DNA from 2 places in the Planococcus chinensis genome. Region 1 is predicted to be linked to the other one. Evidence: riboswitches for the same ligand, from Rfam matches in the RefSeq annotation. Region 1 holds a riboswitch; the other holds the start of a gene.

The links. Region 1 has a riboswitch for lysine ahead of ACFSDB_RS10775 (Na+/H+ antiporter NhaC family protein). Riboswitches for the same ligand answer to the same signal wherever they lie in the genome.
Region 2: linked by a shared signal. The riboswitch ahead of ACFSDB_RS13470 (aspartate kinase) and the one ahead of ACFSDB_RS10775 (Na+/H+ antiporter NhaC family protein) in region 1 are both predicted to bind lysine.

What each region holds. Positions count from the first base shown of each region.
Region 1 is NZ_JBHUFW010000007.1:167,003-170,353, forward strand. Features, by position in the region: gene ACFSDB_RS10770 (bifunctional metallophosphatase/5'-nucleotidase) at 1-1,233, shown strand, start outside; lysine riboswitch at 1,304-1,485, shown strand; gene ACFSDB_RS10775 (Na+/H+ antiporter NhaC family protein) at 1,596-3,170, shown strand.
Region 2 is NZ_JBHUFW010000011.1:178,099-181,449, reverse strand. Features, by position in the region: gene ACFSDB_RS13475 (glycosyltransferase family 2 protein) at 1-511, shown strand, start outside; gene ACFSDB_RS13470 (aspartate kinase) at 558-1,772, opposite strand; lysine riboswitch at 1,912-2,086, opposite strand; gene uvrC (excinuclease ABC subunit UvrC) at 2,124-3,351, opposite strand, start outside.

The sequences.
Region 1 (3,351 bases):
GGTGATACCTGCCTGATCCTTGATATCGGCGACCACGTCGACCGTTCCCATCCGTTCACGGAAGGGACGGCGGGAAAAGGCAATGTGGAATTGCTCAATGAAGCCGGCTACGATGCAGTGACAATCGGCAATAATGAAGGCATTACGCTGTCCAAGGATGAACTGGACGAATTGTATATCCAGGCTGACTTTGATGTCATTGTATCCAACCTGTTTGAAGAAGGCGGCGGCCGGCCGAAATGGGCAAAGCCTTACGGGGTCCTGGAGACTGCGGAAGGGCTGAGAATCGGCCTGGTCGGAGCAACAGCAGAATTCACTCCGTTTTATCAGCGCTTGGGATGGGAAGTGACCGATGCGAAAGCATCGATCATTGAATCGGTCAACGCCATCAAGGACCAGACGGACTTCATTGTCTGCTTGTCCCATCTGGGCATCCGGGAGGATGAACTGCTGGCGGAGCTTTGCACCGACATCGACGTGATCCTCGGCGCCCATACCCACCATATTTTCCACGAAGGGAAAACAATCGGCAGCACGCTGCTCGGGGCGGCCGGCAAATTCGGCATGTTCATCGGGCATATCACATGGGATCCGGCAACCGGTGAAACCGAAGCTGAATTGATCGATACCGCAGAATTGCGCAATTCGGAAGAGGGGTTCAATGATGAATTGATTGCCGACGGCAAAACCCAACTGAGCGAGCCGATTTTTTATAACGAAAAAGAATTGAAAGCGGAGTGGTTCAAAGAGTCGGAACTGGCCGAGCTGTTCGGGGAAGCGATGCTTGAGTATTCCGGAGCAGACTGTGCGTTGTTCAATGCCGGCTTGTTTATGGAGGGGATGCCGGTCGGGGTCGCGACACGCTATGATTTCCATAAGATGCTGCCGCACCCGATCAATCTCTGTCTGGTCGAATTGACGGGCGCAGAACTGAAGGAAATCTACCAGCAGTCGCTGAATGCCGAGTGGCCGAACATCGAATTGAAAGGGATGGGGTTCCGCGGCGCTGTCCTCGGGAACATCGTCCATGTCAATATGGCCGTCGAAGAGCATCAATTGTATGTCGGCGGCATTCCGGCAGACCCGGAAAAAGTCTATCAGCTGATTACGCTTGATATGTTCACGTTCGGCTATTTTTTCCCGGAGCTGAAACGGGCGCCAAAAACTTATTTCATGCCAGAATTCCTGCGGGATGTTTTCAGCCGGTTTTTCCAGGCAAAAGCAGTAAAATGAACGAATATTCGAAGTAGAGTTTCATTTGATTTCAATAAAATTCTGCGCTATGCTTTTAAGGAATTCAATATCGATGGGTAGAGGCTGCGAAGCTTATCAGTAATATGCGGGAGTGTGACAACGTTGAACGCATATGAAAGGAAGTTTTGCCGAAGCTCTTTTTTCAGGTGTCAATGGAAAAAGGGCTGGGGGCATTCTGAAAAAGGATGTCACTGTCGTCTGTGATTTTACAGGCGAAGAGCTACAGGGTTGTTTGATGTTTTTATGCACAGACGAATTGTAGAAGGCTGATTGTATCCATTGGAGCGATCGGCCTTTTTTCTATCTTCTCTTCCATCCTTAAAAAAATAGGAGGGATTCATATGGAAAATACTATTTTCTCGATTTTGCCGCCGCTGGTAGCAATTGTCATGGTGCTGCTGACCAAGCGGGTGCTGTTGTCGCTCGGCACCGGTGTGGTGGCAGCTGCGTTGATCCTGACGTCGTTTGCACCTGTCCAAGCTGCAAGAGAAATCTTCAATTCTTTTGCGGTCACGTTCTGGGACGAAGGCTTCAACGCCTATAATGTCTTTATCTTGCTGTTCCTGCTGCTGTTAGGCGTCATCACCGCGTTCGTCAGTCTGTCAGGCGGCAGCCGAGCATTCGCCGATTGGGCTTCTGCGCGCATCAAGACCCGCCGCGGCGCCAAGGTCCTGACGGTCGTACTCGGCATGGTGATTTTCATCGATGACTATTTCAACGCATTGGCGGTCGGACAAGTCGCACGCCCGATTACTGACCGTTATAAAGTGTCGCGGGCGAAACTGGCTTACTTCATCGATTCTACGGCAGCGCCGGTCTGTGTCATCTCACCGGTATCAAGCTGGGGAGCGGCGATTATCGGAATCGTCGCCACGATCCTGTCGGCGCAATCTTATGTTCAGATGTCGGCGCTTGAAGCATTCATCTGGATGGCCCCGATGAACTTCTACGTCATTGCGACGCTGGCCATCGTCATTTTCGTCGCCATCCGCGACGTCGATTTCGGAGCGATGAAAAAACATGAAACGCGCGCAATTACGACTGGGGAATTATACGACGCAAACAAAACAATCCCAGGGGAAATGAAAGAAGAGTTCCCGGCGCACGCACATGGAAAAGTGACGGATCTGCTCCTGCCGATCCTCTTGCTGATCGCCGGCACAATCGGGGCAATGGTTTGGACCGGCTATCAGAATGCCGGACAAGCGTGGGACATCTGGGCAATCTTCGAGAACACAGATGTACCGGCGTCGTTGATGGCGGGCGGCCTTTTGGGAGCTGTCGCGTCCATCCTATTGTATGTACGCCAGTTCAAGAAAAACGAAACGGCAAAAGCATCCTGGGTCGGCAAAGGCATCGTGGAAGGGCTTCGCTCGATGATCGGCGCTGTGCTGATCTTGATCTTTGCTTGGGCACTCAGCTATTTGATCGACGCACTTGAAACCGGCGTCTACCTGGCGGATGTGGTGACAAAGAATAATATTCCAACCGAAATCCTGCCGGTGCTTCTGTTTCTTTTAGCCGGAATCATGGCTTTCTCGACCGGAACTTCCTGGGGCTCTTTCGGGATTCTGCTGCCGATTGCCGGCAACATCATGGGGCAGGCAGCGCCTGAACTTCTGCTGGCAACGTTGTCAGCGGTTCTGGCCGGAGCTGTTTTCGGGGACCATTGTTCGCCGATTTCAGATACGACGATCCTGTCATCTACAGGGGCAGGAAGCAACCACATGGACCACGTATTGACCCAATTGCCGTATGCGCTGACCGCAGCCGCGATCGGGGCAGTGGGGTATATCGTCATAGGCTTTACCGGTTCGCTGCTATGGTCTTTATTAGCAGTTGCGGTCATTTTAGCAGTATTATTTATCACATGGTCAAAACGTACTACAATTCTTGAGAAACAAGCAAATAACTAGCAAATATTAAAAGCAGAGGAATTTTTCCTCTGCTTTTTACTATTCTAGCAATAGTTTTTTATAAATATTTTCCGGAATTATCTTTACTTTCAAAGGCAGCATCGTTATACTATTTTTAGATTAGTCAATAATCTGAAAATAAACAAACTTCCTATTTTTCTGTAAGAAAATTGGAAGCAGA
Region 2 (3,351 bases), on a different contig from region 1:
CACCAAATTCCTCCTCGAAAAAGGAATCCGCTTCCCGGTCGGCATCTGCACTGCCGAGGACCAGCCTTTCATGGTCCATGCCTATATACTCGCCGACGCCATCTCCATCGTTGCCGACTATCCTTGTTATTACGTCGTCAACCATACCGACAAAGAACATGCTTCAGTGATGCCAGCCTCCCCTGCCGATTACTACGGCACCCTAGCCCAATCTGTCCGCATCATCAAACGCCATATCAAAAACCAGGTCCATCAGGACGTGCTGATCGCCAAATACCTGAAGAAAGAATTCACGACCGGCCGCAGCGTGTCACTCGCCACATCTGCCCTTGGCCAGCGTGAAAAGACTGCTTGGCTCCGAGAGTTGAACCGCTTCTTGGCCAACTGGTCCAATAATAAAATTATCAGCCTCCTCCCGGTTCCCATGCAGCAGTATGTGAGTTGCGCCAAAACTGATGATCTCCAGCAAGTGCTGGCATTTTTCTCAAGCGACATCCCCGATGCCGGGTAATAGGCAAACAAAAGGCAAGCCCCGCTTTATTGCGGAGCTTGCCTTTTTATTCTGATAACCCATATGCGTTGTGGAGCGCATTGGCTGATTTGTTCATTTCTGTTTCCGGCACGACGACCGACACTTTGATTTCGGATGTGGAGACCATTTTCACCGGAATCCCTTCTTTTCGCAAGATATCAAACATCTGCGCTGCGACCCCCGGATTCGACACCATGCCCGAACCGACGATGGACACTTTCGAAAGGCCGACTTCATAGTTCGCTGACACGAAACCGATGCTTTCCTGGTTGTCGTTCAGCACACGGCGCGTTTCTTCCAAACTGTCCTCTTTGATGGAGAATGAAACCGAAGGCGGGAATTCGTCGGTGATGCTTTGGACAATAATGTCGACATCGATATGGTTTTCTGCCAGCTTCGTGAAGATATTGGCTAATGATCCGTTGAATGCTTCTTTGTAAATGACCGTAACGCGGGCGATTCCCGGTTCGAACGCGACGCCTCTGACGATTAGATTTTTTTCCACAGTGACCACCTCTTGTATAGTTGTGCCCGGTTCATCCGAGTAGCTCGCGCGAACGGACAACGGGACCTGGTTGTTTTTAGCGAATTCAACAGCCCGCGGGTGCAGGACGCCTGCTCCCAGATTCGCCAGTTCCAGCATTTCATCGTAGGAAATCTGATCAAGCTTGCGGGCGCCGGTCACATACCGCGGATCGGACGTGTAGACGCCGTCGACGTCGGTATAGATTTCGCAGGCATCTGCGTTGAGGGCAGCAGCAAGGGCGACCGCCGTCGTATCCGAACCGCCGCGGCCGAGCGTCGTGATATTGCCGATTTTATCGACTCCCTGGAACCCGGCCACCACACAGAAATAACCATTTTCAAGCACGCGCTCGAGGCGTTCGGTATGAATCTGTTCGATGCGCGCATTCCGTGGCACCGATTCAGTTTCGATGCCTGCCTGCCAGCCGGTGAAAGAAAGCGCTTCGTGGCCGAGTGCCTTGAAAGCCATGGCCAGGAGCGAAATTGTCACTTGCTCGCCGGTCGCAAGCAGCATGTCCATTTCACGTTTCGGCGGATCGACGGAGATTTCATTCGCCAGCCCGAGCAAAGTGTCCGTCGTTTTGCCCATGGCAGAGACGACGATGACGACACGGTGCCCTTTTTCCTTTTCGCGGATTGCCCGCTTCGCAACACCGATGATTTTCTCCGGCGTTGCAACTGATGTGCCTCCGAATTTCATGACTACTGTTTTCATCTCATCCACTCCCATAATGTAAGTGGCCCTCAACATGAATGCCAAGGTGCAAGCACCCCGGCCAGACAATAAAAAAAGGCAGCCCGCCGCGACTGCGGCAAACTACCTCTTTAGCATGTACGAATACGAAAAAACGTCCATGTGAGATAGCCCTCCAGAGATTGACTCTGACAGCCCGGCATCTATTAAATGCAGGACCAGCACCCGGGGTTGCAGGAACCCGGGCACTTCGGCGACCGCCCCTTTCCCCATCCTTCACAGATTCAGCAAATCTCCGGATGGCTACTTTTGACGTTCGCACCTCTATCATCACTTTTCCAAGTGATTCATTTCTGTTTTTACGATAGCACGTTATTGTTCGCTTGGCAACGATTGTTGTGAAAAATGCTGGCGGATCTGTTCTGCCAGCTTTACCGGCATGCCCGCTTCGCGCAGCTCTTCCACGCCTGCTTCCTTGATGCGCTTGACCGAACCGAAATGCCGCAGCAGCTGCTGCTTGCGCTTCGGCCCTACGCCTTCAAGTTCATCAAGCGCCGACTGGATCGAATTTTTGCCGCGCTGCTGGCGGTGGAACGTAATAACGAACCGGTGGACTTCGTCCTGGATGCGCTGCAGCATATAAAACGCTTCGCTCGTCCGCTTCAGCGGCACCACTTCAACCGGATCGCCGTAAAGCAGCTGCGAAGTCTGGTGCTTGGCGTCTTTCGCAAGCCCGGCGACCGGGATCGACAAGCCCAGCTCATCTTCGAGCACCTCGCGCGCAGAAGAAATCTGCCCTTTGCCTCCGTCAATGACGATCAAGTCCGGCAACGGCAAGCCGTCTTTCAAGACACGCGTATACCGGCGGCGGACCACTTCGCGCATAGCGGCGTAATCATCCGGCCGGCCGGCGCTGCGCGTCTTGTATTTCCGGTAGTCTTTTTTCGATGGTTTGCCGTCGATGAAGGTGATCATCGCAGAAACAGCGTCTGCTCCCTGGATATGGGAGTTGTCAAATGCTTCGATGCGCAATGGCGTCTGGATGTTCATCGCTTCGCCGAGTTCGAGGCAAGCGCCGACTGTCCGTTCTTCCTGTCGCTCAAGCAGCTGGAATTTCTCCTTGATCGCAATTTCGGCGTTTTTCCGGGCGAGCGACAAGAGGTCTTTTTTCTTGCCCCGCTGCGGAACCAGGACGCGGATGCCGAGCCAGTCGCGGACCAGTTCCGCATCCGTCCCTTCCGGCAGCAGCACTTCGTTCGGTTTCACGTGGTGCGGCTGTTCATAGAACTGGCCAAGAAACGTCAGGAACTCGTCTTGCGGATCCCGGTAGAGCGGGAACAGCGAGACGTCGCGTTCGATCAATTTGCCTTGTCGCACAAAAAAGACCTGGACGCACATCCAGCCTTTGTCGACCGCGTAGCCGAAGACATCCCGGTCGGTGAAATCGTTCATCGCCATCTTCTGCTTCTCCATGACGGTCTCGATATGGGAAATCTGGTCGCGGTATTCTTTCGCCCGTTCAAACTCCAGGTTTTCGGCCGCTTCCGACATCTTCTCGATCAGGTCCTGCTTCACCTCGCGGAAACCGCCATTCAGAAAC